Regions from separate parts of the Candidatus Symbiopectobacterium sp. NZEC135 genome, predicted to be linked through region 2. Evidence: predicted binding sites of a transcription regulator. Region 2 holds the regulator's gene; the other holds the start of a gene.

Region 1 (10,606 bases), on a different contig from region 2:
CGTTTTTTGACACTCCCGCTGGAGGAGTGGGCGCTATTATGGCGTTGTCCTCCCGTGATGGCAAGTGCTTTATTACCGCTTTTTTACTGAGTGCTGAATGTTTGTGCGGCACAGTTCCTACGAGTCATTTCTCTTGATAGCGCATCGCATCGATAAACAGGGCAAATGCCGTGGGGTGCTGTTTGCGTGTCGGATAATAAAGGTAGTAGCCGGGAAACGGCGCGCACCATTCTTCCAGCACTCGCGTCAGGGTGCCCGCTTTAAGTTCCTGGCAAACCGCATCTTCCGGCACGCAAGCGAGGCCGAAACCGTGGCATGCGGCATCAATGCGCTGGCGCAAACTGTTGAATGTTAACTGTCCATCCACGCGCACCCGCATTTCGCGACCGGCATGCGCAAACTCCCAGGCATACAATCCCCCTAACGTAGGCAAACGCATATTAATGCAACGGTGTTGCTGCAACGCCTGAGGGGATGAGGGCACGCCGTTGCGCTCAAGGTAGTCGGGCGAACCGACAACGGCCATGCGCATCTCCGGGCTGATACGCACCGCCACCATGTCTTTTGCCACCTGTTCGCCCAGACGAATGCCTGCATCGAAGCGCTCGCTGACAATATCGGTGAGTGCGTTATCAACCGTAATTTCAATATTGATATCCGGGTAGGTGGCGAGGAACGATTTCAGTATGGGCCATAGCACATAATCGGCGGCATGTTCACCCGCTGTGATACGGATATTGCCCGCCGGACGCGCACGCATGTCGCGTAGCGCGATGAGTTCGTTTTCAATGTCGACCAGATGGGGTTCAATACGGCTTGCGAGTTGCTCGCCGACCTCGGTTGGCGCGACGCTGCGTGTGGTGCGAGTGAGCAATCGCAGTTCCAGACGCTCTTCCAGACTGCGTACCGAATGGCTCAGCGCGGATTGCGATACCCCAAGATGAGCGGCAGCTTTGGTAAAGCTGCGCTCTCTGGCAACCGCCAAAAAGGACAGCAGATCGTTGAAATTTTCTTTCAGCATGTGGCCTTCCGGTTTGCGCCACCGGCGTGGTGCAGCGGCGCGTCTATCAAAGGATTACTGTGCGCTGGGTGCAGGCAGTGAGGCCATATCGATGACAAAACGGTAACGCACATCGGCGTGTTCCATACGTTCGAATGCTTCGTTGATCTGGTCCATCCGAATCATTTCACAGTCGGGCAGGATCTGTTTTTTCGCACAGAAATCAAGCATCTCCTGCGTTTCACGGATGCCGCCAATCAGCGATCCGGCGATGCGTCGGCGTCCGAGGATCAACGGCACCGTGGTCGGTTCTGCCAGCGGGCCAACTTGTCCCACCAACACCAGCGTGCCATCGACTTTCAACAGGGACATGTAGGGGTTAACGTCGTGCTTGACCGGAACGGTATCGATGATCAGATCGAAATGGGATTGTGCGGCCGCCATGGCGGCGCTGTCGCTGGAGACCAGCAACCGATCTGCCCCAAGCGATAACGCATCGGCTTCTTTGCTGTTGGTGCGACTCATTACCGTGACATCTGCGCCGAGACCTGCCGCCAGCTTGACGGCCATATGGCCTAAACCGCCCAGCCCAATGACGCCAACCCGGCTGCCGGGACCGACATTCCACGTGCGTAACGGAGAGTAGGTGGTAATGCCCGCGCACAGCAGTGGCGCGACATGCGCCAGCGTCAGAGTATCCGGTACGCGCAGCACAAACTCTTCACGCACCACTAAATGCTTGGCATAGCCACCGTAGGTGTTTTCTCCGGTGATGCGATCGGGCGCGTTATAGGTATCGGTTCTGCCGTTGGTGCAAAACTGCTCCTCACCCTGATGGCAATGGTCGCACTCTTGGCAACTGTCGACCAGACAGCCCACTGCAACCGCATCGCCCACGCGAAAACGGGTAACGTCTGGGCCGACGTGGGTGACGCGTCCAACTATCTCGTGGCCGGGCACGGCGGGGTACTGTGTCCACCCCCAGTCATTGCGTGCCGTATGTAAATCCGAGTGACACACGCCGCAGTATAAAATTTCCATAGCAACATCATTGGCGCGCAGGGCGCGGCGCTCAAAGGTGAACGGGGCAAGCGGCGTGCTGGGGCTCAGTGCGGCGTAACCGATGGTTTTCATGATTGGCTCTCTGTGTGGCGTATTGACGGTTTGCGTCGAAATAAAAAGGTGATGCGGCGTGTCATCAGCGTGTATCGCCGTGTTATGGCGGCGCGAAACGGTATGATATTGAGCGTATCGCATCGCGTAATCCGATACCAGATAGCAAAATATGCATACACCAATGAGTATAATTCATGAATCTCGATGCGATGCATGCGCTTTTCTTCTTATGCGCTGCCGTGGTGATGGTATTTCGCATACAAAGAAATAAATGGCTTACATCAGTCATGGATAGGGTGACGCAATAATCGTGCGGTATTTCCCCACACGTGGGTTGTGCGCGCCATTCTGGTAACGCTGGCCGTCTATTTTGCAACCGGTACGTCGGCGAACCGGGTGGTATACGCGGGGGACAACATGTTGCGCTTCATCGCCCAGGGCTGCTGAATACCTTGCCCGGCGAACCATATAGACCCTTTTCCCGAGGTATTTACGTGGTCAATAACCTGCATGAGCGTTGCGCTATTGGCCTGCGGTTGGTTGGTATCAAACAAATTAAGCTGGGCGGTGCCCTGGCTGTAAAAATCGCTCAGCATGACGCCGGCTTTCATGTAACGGTGTCCGTTGGTCCAGATACGATCGAGCGCCTGGGTGGCTATGCGAATAATGTCGCGCGTGTCGCTGGTGGGAATACTCACTTTGCCGGAAGCCTGATTGCCATAGAAGGTTTCACTACCAGCGTGTGGGCTGGTACGCAAAAACACGCTAACCTGACAGCAATATTGCCGTTCCTGCCGTAGTTTCTCGGCAGCGCGCTCAGCGTAGGCGCAGATAGCCTCATGCATGTCATTATAATCAGTGATGCGATAACCAAATGAACGGCTACAGACAATCTGCTGTTTTGTTGGTGCAAATTCATCCAGCTCGAGGCAAGGCTCGCCGCGCAATTCACGCACGGTGCGTTCCAGCACCACGTTAAAGTGCTTGCGAATCAGCCAGGTTGGGCTTTCCGCCAGGTTCAGTGCCGTTTCTATGCCCATCAGATTGAGTTTTTTACTGATGCGCCGACCCACGCCCCACACCTCGTTGACGGGCACCAGTGACAGCAATTTGCGCTGCCGATCGGTGTTCGACAAATCCACTACACCGCCTGTTTTTCTCCACACTTTGGCAGCATGATTTGCCAGCTTGGCCAACGTCTTGGTTTGTGCAATGCCGACGCCGACCGGCAGCCCGATCTCTTTATGCACTTTTTGTTGGATCTGTTGGCCTAACAGGGCAAGAGGGGTTGCGTTGCTGACGTCGGACAAATCCATAAAGGCCTCATCGATCGAATAGATTTCCAGCGTTGGCGTTAACTCAAACAACGTGGCCATAACGCGGTTACTCATGTCGGCATAGAGGGTGTAGTTAGAACTGAACACGGCGATTTGCGCATCGGGAAACGCTTTTTTCATCATGAAATAGGGCGCTGCCATTTTTATCCCCAGCGCTTTGGCCTCTCGTGAACGAGATATCACGCAACCGTCATTGTTGGATACCACCACCACTGGTTTTCCGCGCAGGTCCGGACGAAACAGGGTTTCACAGGAGGTATAGAAGTTATTGACGTCGATAAGGGCGAACATAGTGGGGATCTCTGTATGTGTGTTTATATACAGTATGTTTGTAGAGTAAAGCGATCAAGCGGTATTGCATGTGCTGCCAGCAATCCATTGATAGGGTGGGATAACTATTTTTATTCACTGCCGATATGGGCAAATGACACGGTGCTCCCTGATGGCCCCCGTGGGCAAAATCGATTAGCATGTCCGTAACTTTTTCGCCCTGTGCATTCACTGCTGCTGAGACGTTAACGGCCACGATGAGCAAACTGGATTACATAAAGCATTACCCATCAGAACTGATCGCGAGTGTTGATAGCTTGCTGCAATCTGGCAAGCTGGCTGCGGTCATTACACAAAAGTACCCCGTGCCGCATACGGTGACGAATGACAAACAGCTCTACGACTATGTTAACGGTATAAAAAATCGCTATCTGAAAAAGGAAAGTGCGCTTGCCAAAATTATTTATGACGGTGCGTTAAATCCCGTTAAAGGCACGCTCGGTACCAATACCTTTATCTCAAAAAATCATGGCGGGAAGTTAAAAGCCAAGAATGAAATCAAGATATCGACCCTGTTCAGGAATGCGCCTGAAGCCTTTTTGCGTATGATCGTGGTGCATGAACTGGCACACCTGCGTGAGAAGGACCACAACAAAGCTTTTTATCAGCTCTGTTGCCACATGGAGCCTGACTACCACCAGTACGAATTTGACATGCGTTTGTGGTTGATTTGCAGAGAAGAAGGGCTGATTTAACCGAATATCATGCGCCGAGCGATAGGCGCATTTCTCTTTTCCTTCCCGCTAGCGCATCGCCTTTACCGTAAAGGTGACCACGCCGAAGATCTCAAGCGCTTCCTCATGCTGAAAGTGTATCGGTGAATAGTCTGTATTATGCGGCACCAATTGCAGAGAAGGGCGGGTGCGCAACTCTTTAACGGTAAACTCGCCGTTCACGGCGGCCACAATGATATCACCGTGCTGTGCCGTCAATGCCCGATCAACCACCAGTAAGTCGCCGTCGCCAATGCCGGCATCAATCATTGAATCACCGCTGACGCGAATAAAGTAAGTGGCATTGGGGTGTTTGATCACCAGTTGATTGATGTCGAGTCTGTCTTCCACGTAGTCCTGCGCCGGGCTGGGGAAACCGCAGGGGACGTGTTCGATAAAAAAGGGCAACGAAGCAGCATTGACGCTGAGGCGTAGAGGCAGTACGGGCGTGGATAACAGCATGATGATTTTCTCTATATGTGTATATAAATACAGTATATATGCAATACCCATCGATCAAGCGGTTTTCTGATAGTTTCCTGTAATGGACTATTATACCGAGTGATTTACAGGCAAAGTTTGTGTGGTGACGCTTTCTCCAGTTTGATGTACTCGAAATACTAGCAATAAACGCTTTTCTACGGTGTCTATCGGTAACGGTTTGCAGGCATAGTCATTGATGTCAAAGGGTTATTGGTGTGATACAGGGTATTGAAAACTGGAGGATGAATTTTGTTGCTGCTAACCTTTGTCCATGAACGTGTCTTTTAGCGGACATATTACAGCCGCGATCGTCCGTTGAATTCGGGGAGCAGCGTGGTGTGTTTAGGAAAAACGGTGATACGTGAGAAGCGCCTTGTCTGGTATCTTACCTACTGTTATGCCTTTCCCTGATGATGGGAAGATTGAAACACCTATTTTTTCTAAGAGTCTGGGTCTTATGCTGTCTACATTGATTTACCGAAGCCGTGCAAGCCGAATCTTTGATCCGTCGCTGCTCGATGCACTCGTGGCGCAGTCTCAGGCGCGTAATATGACGCTGCAACTGACCGGCATTCTGATCTTTGATGGCAGTCATTTTCTTCAGATTTTAGAAGGTGACCCCGAAGCCGTGAATCAGGTGTATGACACAATCTGCAACGATCCTCGCCATGACGGTGTGATTGAGTTGATGCGTGATTATGCGGCGAAGCGCCGTTTTATCAATATGGGCATGGCGCTGTTTGATTTACGCCATGACAAGCCTGGTGCCGTGCTGCGAGCGGTGATAAAAACTGGCGCGCTGCGTTATAATCTGGTGAGTGATGACCGGGTTTATAAATTTATTCGTACCTTTGTTGAAGGTCGTTGGAAGAAACAACTGGCCTACAGCACTGAACCTGAATCCTGGGGCTTCTTGGCAGAGGCGCCGCCGTTTGCCACTCCGCCAGAACAGTCGTTTTTGGGGCAACCTTGCCAGTTCGCGTTGCAACCCATTGTTGAGCCGCTGCGTGGGCAAATCAGCTCGTTTGAAGCGCTGATCCGTGGTCCGAACGGTGAATCACCGCTGGATTATTTCGCGTCGATTCCGCCCGACAAACTGCATGAAACCGATCTTTCCTCCAAAGCGTGGGCGCTGGCGCTGGCGAAAAATATCAATATTGGCAGCCATAAAATTTCTATTAACCTGCTGCCGATGTCGCTGGTCAAGGTGCCGAATGCCGTTGATATTTTACTGGAGCAGATCGACCGCAATGGCCTGGTGCCTGAACAGGTCATCGTTGAAGTGACGGAGGATGAAGTCATTTCCAGTTTCGACGCCTTTTCCTCTGCTATCCAGCAATTACGTTCGGCAGGGATTGGTGTGGCTATCGATGACTTTGGTGCAGGTTTTGCCGGGCTATCGCTGCTCGCGAAGTTTCAGCCCGGCAAAATCAAAATTGATCGCAGCATCGTAACGGATATTCATGCACATGGGCCCAAACAGGCGATTGTTCAAGCCATTGTTAAATGTTGCGCGGAGTTGGAGATCAGTGTCGTTGCTGAAGGGGTGGAAACGGTGGAAGAGTGGTGCTGGTTAGAAGCAGCAGGCATTAGGCGTTTTCAGGGATTCCTTTTTGCCAAGCCCAAACTCAATGGTGCACCGGCTATTTATTGGCCGCACCGGCGGGGCTAGGTGTCGTGTCTCTAGATATTATTCCCGTACCAGTCGGGTGATCGCTAGCAGAATTTTTTCCCGACTCATGGGGTGGCGATTAAAAAAGTTATGAATGGTATACCCCTCAATTAACACATCCAGCGTCCATGCTGTTTCCTCGTTAAAATGGCGGTGTAATGCAGTCCTGCTGCGTGACATCCACTCTTGCAACAGCGCGCGGTAGGTTTCCTGGCGCGAAGCCAGTGCATAGAGTTCAAAGCTTAACGTCAGGTGGTTTGGCGTTGCCCAGATATTCCCGCAAATCAGATCCGCGACGGCTTCACAGGCTCCGTCGATCTCTTTTGCTTGTGCCAGACGCTGATGGAAAGCGTGAGAAATTTCGTCAATCATAAAGGTAAACGCGTCAATCAGCAGCGCATCAATGCTTTTATAGCGATAGGTTAAGGTGCCCAAAGAGAGCTGCGCCCGCGCCGCCACCCGGCGATATGTAGTACCGCGTACACCGTGTTCAAGGATGACGTCTAACGCGGCTTGCGCGATCCTGGTGGCTGTATCTGTTACGATATCTGTCCGATCGCACGAGGCGGTCATCTTTTGCTCCTTATTCTCCATTGCTGCTGCGCTGGACTCCACGGCATTCTAAGCTATTCGCTACCTTGAGGCGATAAACCCTGTTGTTAACGCTCAGATTTTTATGTCGGGTTATTGCACTTAATGCGTCGTTTTATCCGTTATTGCAGTCTGTGATATTCATCAAACTTATAAGTGAAAATTTTTTCATTTTAGTTAAATGATTAACAATCATTATCTTATGGTGATTTTAACTTTTTAAATGATATCTTATGAGATTTTATTCATAGATGGTACTGTTGCCGCGCTGAGTAAGCCCTTATTCTGAACCGGTAATCCAATCTTGAAAGCCAAGACCCGAGAATGTCTTGGTATTTGAGAGAGTGGTGTTGGGATCGGTCAAAGGAGTGGATTTTGAATAATGCGATTGCATTTTATACCAATAAGAAAGTGGTATTTTTACTGGCGACACTCTGTTGCCTGCTGTGGGGAAGTTCTTATCCGGCGATAAAAAATGGTTATGCGCTTTTTCATATCGCTGATGGCGATATTCCGGGGAAACTGCTATTTGCCGGTTACCGCTTTGCGATTGCAGGCATCTTGTTGCTGTTGCTGGCAAAAGTACGCGGGTGTTCTCTGACGCAGCTACTGCCGGGCCAACCGAAACAGTTGGTGATCCTGGGTTTAAGCCAGACCGCCGTGCAATACACGCTATTTTATATAGGTCTGGCTCACACCACCGGGGTTAACGGGTCGATCATGAATGCCACCCAGACATTTTTCAGCGTGCTGTTGGCGCATTATTTGTACAACAATGACAAATTAAGCATCAATAAAAGCGTTGGCTGTCTGGTAGGGTTTATCGGTGTCGCCATCGTGAATATTAACGGACTGGGTGATTTCACGTTTACGCTGATGGGTGACGGTTTCATCGTGATTTCGGCATTTTTAATCTCTGCGGCAAGCATTTACGGTAAACGCATTTCTGCTGCCATGGATGCAACTATGATGACAGGCTACCAATTAACCCTTGGTGGCGTCGTTATGATTGTGGCGGGTTATCTGTTGGGCGGTAATATTCGTATCGAAAGCGGCACGGCCTGCATGGTATTGCTTTATCTGGTGTTGATTTCGTCGGTGAGTTTTGCTTTGTGGAGCCAACTGCTGAAATACAACAAAGTGGGGGTGCTTGCGCCGTTTAACTTCCTGATCCCGGTTGCTGGCGTGCTGCTCTCCGCACTGTTTTTGGGCGAGAAAATGCTGGAATGGCGCTACGCCATTGCGCTGGTGCTGGTGTGTGTTGGTATCGGAATGGTCAATCGTCAGGCATGGAAGCCGTCATCGACATAAACATTGCTCAGTTTTCCGTTGGTGCCAGGCAAAAAGGCACCAACGGTGAGGTTAAAACGCACCACGCGTCAGGCCGGATGCTTCACCGGGGTCTTTTTCTCACTGGCTGCAGAGGTGCAGAAAAACGCCAGGATCACCATGCACAATACCGGCAGCATGGCGATGCGCAGCCCGGCATGTTCGCCAATAAAGCCCAGTGCTGGCGGCCCGACCAGAAAAGCGATGTAGCCGAGAATGGCTGCAAGGGTGACGCGCACCGAGCGGTTTTCACCCGTAGCACCTGCGGCAGAAATGGTGAGCGGAAAGCCCAACGATGCGCCAATTCCCCATAGGATAACCGCGAGGGCGGCAAGCCACTGTGCGTGCGTTACAATAATCAGCCCCAACCCCACGGCGGCTGAAATCGCGCTGAATTTGAGAATAGCAGTACGGCCAAATTGGTTGACGATGTAACTGCCTGCAAAACGCCCGGCGGTCATACCCGCGGCGAACCCGACAAAGAACAGAGAGCCTGATGTATGGCTGAAACCATGCGCATCGATCATCAACAACGGCAGCCAGTCATTGGCAGAGCCTTCCGCCAGCGCCATCGCTAAAATCACTACGCCCAGCAGCATTAGACGCGTGTCTTTCAGTTCATGAATCACCTGCGCTTTATAGCTGCGATGCTCACTGTGTTGCTCTGCTACGAGGGCGCTTGCCCACGGCATATGAGTAAATTGCACTGCAAGCGTCAGTGCAGTCAGGCTGATGATGATGCCAAAATGGAGGTTGATACTGATGTTCAGTGCGGTCATCCCCATGCCGATCAGTGCGCCAACCAGCGTGCCCAGGCTGAAAAAGCCGTGCAGTGTGGTCATGATGACCTGATTGATATGCTGTTCAAATGCGGCACCTTCAATATTTAAGGCAATATCAATCATGCCCAGCCCCATGCCAAACAGCGCCAGCGCACAAAACGCTACAGGTTGATTTGCCAGTAAAAGCGCTACGGCCAGCAGCAGGAAACCGATAGCCAGCAGCATAAAACCCGCTAGCGCTACGCGGCGGATGCCGTACTTGTTGATAAGCTTACCTGACCAGAGGATTCCCACCATAGAACCGCAGGAAAAACCAAACAAAATCAATCCGAAAACCTCAGTAGACGCATGCAGCGTGTCTCGAATCAACGGCGTTCGGGTGATCCAAGAACTCCAGGCGAAGCCAGGTAAAAACATCAGCGAAAATAACGCCATTTTCTGGCGCAGAACGGATGAAGACATAACAATCAACCTTACTCACATTATCGGGTTGCACAACTTGTATCGCAGTCAGTGTGATTATTGACCGGGAATGAATATTCACCACCAAGAATTGTTTCTTGTGTGTCGTACATTTGTACGAGTGAGTGTTGCATATCCTTCTGCGATTGTCAGCTATCAGGTCTTTTTATTTGTTATGCCATGAGGTGAAAACATGTGAGTGCGACAAGAGCTGCGCGCGCCCACGTGATGGAAAAAATGCAGGCGGACAGCCTCGCCAGCGTGGTCAACAAATTCTATAAAACCGCGCCGGCATAGCCGTAAGGTTAACCGTCTGCGCCGGGCTATCAGTTGTAGGTTACCGCCACATTGGCGGAGGCAGTAACCGGGCCGGTAGGCAATGTGGCTCCACCTGAGCACAACCGCCAGGTAATTTGGTTGGCATACGTTTGGTTGAGCTCGCTGGCGCCAAGCACACCAACGTTGATGTCAGCGTAATTAAAACTGACGCCAGTAGTGGCATCACAAGTGCCGCTGCCGGTAACGCCGTTACCGATCTCTCCCGTGATATACCCTCCTCCTTGGTCTAATGCCAACCGTGCAGTGTTGTTGTTATACAACTTGCCACTGAATTGCACGTTGATATTGGTATCGATGGTGTCAGGTGCATCCTGATTACAAGTAACAGTGAGCGGAGCTGTGAGGTTAGCCAACTCAGCGAATTGTGTGATATTGCGCGCAGCGGTGCCGAAGTTGACACTGGTGGTGGTGGCGATTGAGCAGGCGATAGCAGTCACTCGTAGAGTGGTAAA
Region 2 (6,450 bases):
CAAACTGGGTGATGCCTATGCGGGCACCGCGCAATACATGCAGGCCATGGGCGTTCCGACGTTTCTGCTGCCGCTGACCATTCTGCTGGAGCTGGGCGGTGGCTTGGCGGTGCTGTTCGGTCTTCTGACTCGCACTGTCGCCCTTTTCACGGCGGGATTCACACTGCTGACCGCCCTGCTGTTTCACACCAACTTTGCCGAAGGTGTAAACCAGTTGATGTTCCTGAAAAACCTGACCATCGCAGGCGGCTATCTGCTGCTGGCTGTAACGGGCCCTGGCGCTTTCAGCATCGACCGTCTTTTGAATAAAAAGTGGTAACACCGTAGTTTTATACCAAAGTAGTTTTATACCAACGTAGTTTTATACCAACGTAGTTTTATACCAACGTAGTTTTATACCAACGTAGTTTTATACCAACGTAGTTTGATGCCAACACCAGGCATAACCCTCGCACCAGCGGCGCAGTACTCTGCGCCCTGGTTTTTACATTGATGATGGAGGACCCATGGGACAACTAATCGATGGCGTATGGCACGATACCTGGTATGACACCAGCAAGACAGGTGGGCACTTCAAGCGTACCACTGCACAGTTTCGCCACTGGATAACCCCGGATGGCGCGCCGGGCGTCACGGGCGAAGGAGGCTTCGAGGCCCAACCCCATCGCTACCACCTCTATGTTTCGCTCGCCTGCCCCTGGGCGCACCGCACCTTGATCATGCGTCAGCTTAAAGGGTTACAGGAGTACATCGGTGTGTCCGTGGTGCATCCGTTGATGTTGGATCAGGGCTGGACTTTCGGCATCGATTTTCCTTACACCACTGGTGACTCACTCTACCAGCACGAATTTCTCTACCAACTTTACCTGCATGCCAACGCCGATTACAGCGGGCGCGTTACCGTTCCGGTACTGTGGGATAAAACGCGCCACACCATCGTCAGCAATGAATCCGCCGATATTATCCGCATGTTCAATGCGGCGTTTGATGGCATTGGCGCAACGCCCGGCGATTACTACCCGGAGGCGCTGCGCACGCAGATTGATACGTTAAATGCGTGGATTTACCCCACCATCAATAACGGCGTGTATAAGGCGGGATTTGCGACCTCGCAAGACGCCTATGATGAAGCGGTCAATGGCGTATTCGAGGCATTGGATTCGCTGGAAGTCCGTCTGGGACAGCAGCGTTACCTGACAGGCAACGCATTGACTGAAGCGGATATTCGTTTGTGGACCACGTTACTGCGTTTCGATCCGGTTTATCATACCCATTTCAAGTGTGACAAGCGTCGGCTGGCAGACTACCCGAATCTGTTCGGTTTCCTGCGGGATATTTACCAAATTCCCGGCATTGCAGATACCGTCAACATCCCGCATATCCGCCATCACTACTACCGCAGCCACGGTACGATCAATCCGCATGGCATTATTTCCATCGGGCCAGAAAACGATCTGAGCGCACCGCACGGGCGCGACAGATTTAATGGACAGACGGTGTAATCAACAAACGATAGGCCTGAGCATCACATCACGCCTGGTTCAGCACTTTGGGCAATTCGCGCAAGAACCAGGATTTTGCCTCGCCCATGCTGTCACGACGCCACGCCATGATAATCTGGCTCTCCATGGAATATTCCGGGCTGACGACCCGCAAGCGCCCCTCGGCAATATCTCTGGCGACCATGGGGTAAGGCATGGTCGCCACGCCCAATCCCGCCAGCAGCGCGCGGCGTTTATCATCAATAGAACTCACCGTTAAACGCTGCTGCTTATCCAACAGTTGCACGGTCAATACCGGGCGTTCACGCGCGGTATCCGCCACGGCAATCCCGCGATATTTTATGCGCGTTACATCCGACAGCGGTTCAGGCTCTTGGTGAATAGGGTGATCCGGGCTGGCGACGTAAACGTTGTTCATGGTGTACAGCTTGCGCGTGTTCACTTCGGAAGAGGCGCGAAAGTGCATATCAGGCGCAATCACGATATCGGCCCGCCCCTGTTCCAAACGCTCCCAGGCACCAGCCAGCACTTCAGTCAGCAATGACACCTGGGTATTGGCTTTCTGCGCCAGCTTATCCAGCAGAGGAAACAGTTTCTCGGTCGGGATCAGCGCTTCAACGACGATAGTGATATGGGTTTCCCAGCCGCGCGCCAGCGCTTCCGCATCGGTGGTCAGTTTATCGGCGGCTTCGAGCAGGATTCGCCCCCGCTCAAGCAACATACGCCCCACGTTAGTAAATTTAGTGCGGTGACCTGAGCGATCAAAAAGCACGACGTCGAGCTCTTCTTCCAGCTTCTGCATGGTATAGCTCAGCGCCGACGGCACGCGCCCCAGCTCATCAGCCGCCGCCGCAAAGCTGCCACGGCGATCGATGGCGTCCATCACTCGCAGCGCTTCCAGCGTTAATGCCCGTTCTTTTGCCATTTACTCACTCATTCAGGAATTTTGAATATACCCACCAGATTAACTAGCTAACAATCCAACGTCCACACAATTACTATCTGTTTAGTATAATTTTTGAGGTACAGAACCATGATCATATGCAGAACAGCGGAACAGTGCGGTCAAGCTGACTACGGCTGGCTGCAAGCGCGCTACACCTTCTCTTTCGGCCATTATTTCGATCCTGAGCTGTTAGGCTTTGCGTCACTGCGCGTGTTGAATCAGGAAGTCCTCAAGCCAGGCTCAGCATTTCAGCCGCGCACCTACCCGCAAGTCGATATTTTAAATATTCTGTTGCAAGGTGAAGCGGAATATCGCGACAGCAACGGGGGTCATATCCGGGCAAAAGCAGGCGACGTTCTGTTATTGGCCGCACAGCCTGCGGTAAGCTACAGCGAGCACAGCATCAGCGACACAACGCCGCTAACGCGTTTGCAACTGTGGTTCAATGCCTGTCCTTCACGGGAAAACAGCGCCCTGCAACGACTTGCTCTGTGCGATGCCAAGGTCAAACTGCTCGCCTCACCGGAAGGTGAAAACGGCAGCCTGCAACTTCGCCAGCAGGTCTGGGTACACCATCTGCAATTGAACGAAGGTGAACAGCATACGTTTGCACTCAACGGCAACCGCGCTTATTTTCAGGTGGTTCACGGTGCGATGGAAGCCATGACGCCGCAAGAGAACGCAACGATGTTACAGTGTGGAGATGGCGCCTTCATTCAGCAGGAAAAACAGCTGACTATCCGCGCCAAAGCCCCGCTGCGCGCGCTGCTTATCGATCTGGTTGCCTGAGGCACATTCGACCTGCTGATGGATTATCACAGCGCGATCCGCGCCTTACATGGTAAGATGGGCAACATGTTCATCATCATGCGGTAGGATCAGGCCAATGGATTCAAGCGACCAAGACAAACTCCTTGCCCAGGCGGAAAGTATTTGCCAACAGCGCAACGTGCGCCTTACGCCACAGCGACTCGAAGTGCTTCGGCTGATGGCTCAACAACACGGCGCGATCAGTGCTTACGATCTGTTGGATCTGCTGCGTGCCTCAGAACCGCAAGCCAAACCCCCTACCGTATACCGCGCTCTGGATTTTCTGCTGGAGCAAGGGTTTATCCATCGTGTGGAATCGACCAACAGCTATGTCATGTGTCACCACATTGAAGAACATAGCCATACTTCAGCGCTGTTTATTTGCGATCGCTGCGGGCAAGTGACGGAACGTCAGACGGAAGGCATTGAAGCCATTCTTCAGCAGTTGGCACAAAGCGCCAATTTCACGCTGCGTCACAGCGTAGTCGAGGCACACGGCCTGTGCGAAGCCTGTCAGGAAGTGGCTGATTGCCGTGAACATGGACACTGTCATCACGACCATACGGTGCCCATCAAAAATGCGAAACCCGGCCGCTGAGCTGAGGGCGCATCACGTCATCGACAAGGCTTTCCCAAAAAGAAACGCCCTGTCGGCTAACGGTGTTTAGCTCCACTCACCGTTGCGGATAACACCGACGGCCAGCCCTTCAATAGTGAAACTCTGCTCGCGTAAATCAACCACGATGGGAGCAAAAGCTTCATTCTCCGCCAGAAGCTGCACGGTATTACCCTGACGCTTTAAGCGCTTAACCGTTACTTCATCTTCAATACGTGCCACCACGACCTGCCCGTTACGCACCTCTTGCGTTTTATGCACGGCAAGCAAATCACCGTCCAGTATCCCGATATCTTTCATCGACATACCGCTGACGCGCAGCAGAAAGTCTGCGTGCGGTTTGAACATGGCCGGATCGACCTGATAGTGGCACTCGATGTGTTCTTGCGCCAGCAGCGGTTCACCCGCAGCAACACGACCAATCAGCGGCAGGCCAACATTTTCATCTTCCATCAGCAGACGGATACCGCGCGATGCGCCAGAGACAATTTCAATCACGCCTTTACGTGCCAGCGCCTTCAAATGCTCTTCCGCCGCGTTGGGTGAGCGGAAACCCAGTTGCTGGGCGATCTCGGCACGCGTTGGCGGCATGCCGGACTGCGCAATATGATCGCGAATCAGATCATAGACCTGCTGCTGTCTGGTTGTTAATGCTTTCATTCCGCCCCCTGGTTGTTTATACAGTTTATCTGTGAGTATATACAGGTCATCGCGGCTTGGGAATCACAGAGAGGCAAATACCTGTGTTTTTATGCGCTTTGCCTCAAAATCACGCTGAAATCACCCCAGCACGAGCGGCCAGAGAATGCTCACCCAGACAACGGCGGCAAAGGCCAAGGCCACAAACACCGCCGCCGAACCGATATCTTTAGCGCGCCCAGAGAGTTCATGGTGCTCCATCCCCACGCGATCGACGACGGCCTCGATTGCGCTGTTGACTAACTCCATCAGCACCACCACCACCACCACGCCAATCAGCACTAGGCGCTCCAACAGTGACACGGGGAGCCAACACGCAACCAGCACTGCCACGACCAGCAGCATCAGTTCTTGCCGAAATGCGGCTTCGTGCTGCCATGCCTGTTTCAGCCCTTTGAGAGAGTATCCCGTTGCCTTGATAATCCGCGTTATCCCGGTAGCCTTATTCATGTTTTTTCATCCGTTTATCAGAGATTTTTTGCAATTTTCCCGTAACACCGTTGTCTCACACCACAGATCTCCCGTGTACTTTCTGGTATCCTTGCGGCGCATTGCTACTCAAGAGGCTTCTGGTTGTTATGTCCGGCTGGCGTAAAATTTACTATAAATTACTGAATTTCCCACTTAAATTGTTAGTGAAAAGCAAGATAATTCCTAACGATCCCGTGGCGGAGTTAGGGCTAGATCCTTCTCGCCCCATTCTTTATGTGCTGCCCTATAACTCACAGGCGGATTTACTGACGCTGCGCGCAAAATGCCAAGCGTTAGAACTGCCCGATCCGCTGGAACCCACTGAAATTGACGGTATCTCACTGCCCAGCCACGTGTTTATTAACGATGGTCCGCGCGTATTCCGCTATTACACGCCCAAGCAGGAATCCGTCAAACTGTTCCACGATTATCTGGATCTGCACCGCAACAATCCCTATCTCGATGTACAGATGGTGCCGGTTTCTGTCATGTTTGGCCGCTCCCCAGGCCGTGAAGGACAACACGGCGCGACACCACATCTGCGTCTGTTGAACGGCATTGAGAAGTTCTTTGCGGTGATCTGGCTGGGTCGCGACAGCTTCGTGCGCTTCTCCAGCATCGTGTCGCTGCGCCACATGGCAACCGAACACGGCACTGACAAAACCATAGCGCACAAACTGGCGCGTGTCGCCCGTATGCACTTTGCTCGTCAGCGTCTGGCCGCCGTTGGTCCGCGTTTGCCGGTACGTCAGGAATTATTTCATAAGCTGCTGGACTCCAAGGCCATCAAGAAAGCGGTTGAAGATGAGGCGCGCAGCAAGAAAATTTCCCATGAGAAAGCGCAACAGAATGCCATCGCCCTGATGGAAGAGATCGCAGCGGACTTCTCTTATGAAGCCGTGCGGCTTTCCGATCGCATTCTGAGCTGGACTTGGAACCGTCTGTATCAAGGCATTAACGTACATAATGCCGAGCGCGTGCGTCAGTTGGCACAGGACGGCCATGAACTGGTTTACGTGCCTTGCCACCGTAGTCACATGGACTACCTGCTGCTCTCCTATGTCCTGTATCATCAAGGTCTGGTTCCTCCCCATATCGCAGCCGGTATCAACCTGAATTTCTGGCCAGCAGGCCCGATTTTCCGCCGTCTGGGTGCGTTCTTTATTCGCCGGACCTTCAAAGGCAACAAGCTCTACTCCACCATTTTCCGCGAATATCTCGGCGAGCTGTTCTCACGCGGCTACTCCGTTGAGTACTTTATGGAAGGGGGGCGTTCGCGTACAGGTCGTTTGCTGGAGCCCAAGACCGGCACGTTGGCCATGACCCTTCAGGCGATGCTACGCGGCGGTACCCGTCCTATCACGCTGGTGCCGATTTATGTGGGTTATGAGCATGTGATGGAAGTG

The links. Region 2 encodes LexA, which represses DNA repair genes until DNA is damaged. Its sites were predicted from a motif close to TNCTGTATGTACATACAGNA; they were not measured.
Region 1: umuD (translesion error-prone DNA polymerase V autoproteolytic subunit) is a predicted target of LexA. The motif match lies at 4,974-4,993, and genes of this name have one in related genera.

Annotation. Positions count from the first base shown of each region.
Region 1 covers NZ_JAGFPF010000003.1:3,536-14,141, reverse strand. The annotation lists gene J5224_RS02655 (LysR family transcriptional regulator) at 125-1,021, opposite strand; gene J5224_RS02650 (NAD(P)-dependent alcohol dehydrogenase) at 1,076-2,134, opposite strand; gene umuC (translesion error-prone DNA polymerase V subunit UmuC) at 2,482-3,744, opposite strand; gene J5224_RS02640 (M48 family metallopeptidase) at 3,981-4,478, shown strand; gene umuD (translesion error-prone DNA polymerase V autoproteolytic subunit) at 4,527-4,958, opposite strand; gene J5224_RS02630 (diguanylate phosphodiesterase) at 5,437-6,651, shown strand; gene J5224_RS02625 (TetR/AcrR family transcriptional regulator) at 6,670-7,224, opposite strand; gene J5224_RS02620 (DMT family transporter) at 7,618-8,553, shown strand; gene J5224_RS02615 (MFS transporter) at 8,622-9,815, opposite strand; gene J5224_RS02610 (hypothetical protein) at 10,142-10,606, opposite strand, start outside.
Region 2 covers NZ_JAGFPF010000047.1:144-6,593, reverse strand. The annotation lists gene J5224_RS18310 (DoxX family protein) at 1-319, shown strand, start outside; gene J5224_RS18305 (glutathione S-transferase family protein) at 507-1,502, shown strand; gene J5224_RS18300 (LysR family transcriptional regulator) at 1,531-2,427, opposite strand; gene J5224_RS18295 (pirin family protein) at 2,536-3,237, shown strand; gene zur (zinc uptake transcriptional repressor Zur) at 3,335-3,856, shown strand; gene lexA (transcriptional repressor LexA) at 3,923-4,534, opposite strand; gene J5224_RS18280 (diacylglycerol kinase) at 4,655-5,023, opposite strand; partial or broken gene plsB (glycerol-3-phosphate 1-O-acyltransferase PlsB) at 5,152-6,450, shown strand, end outside.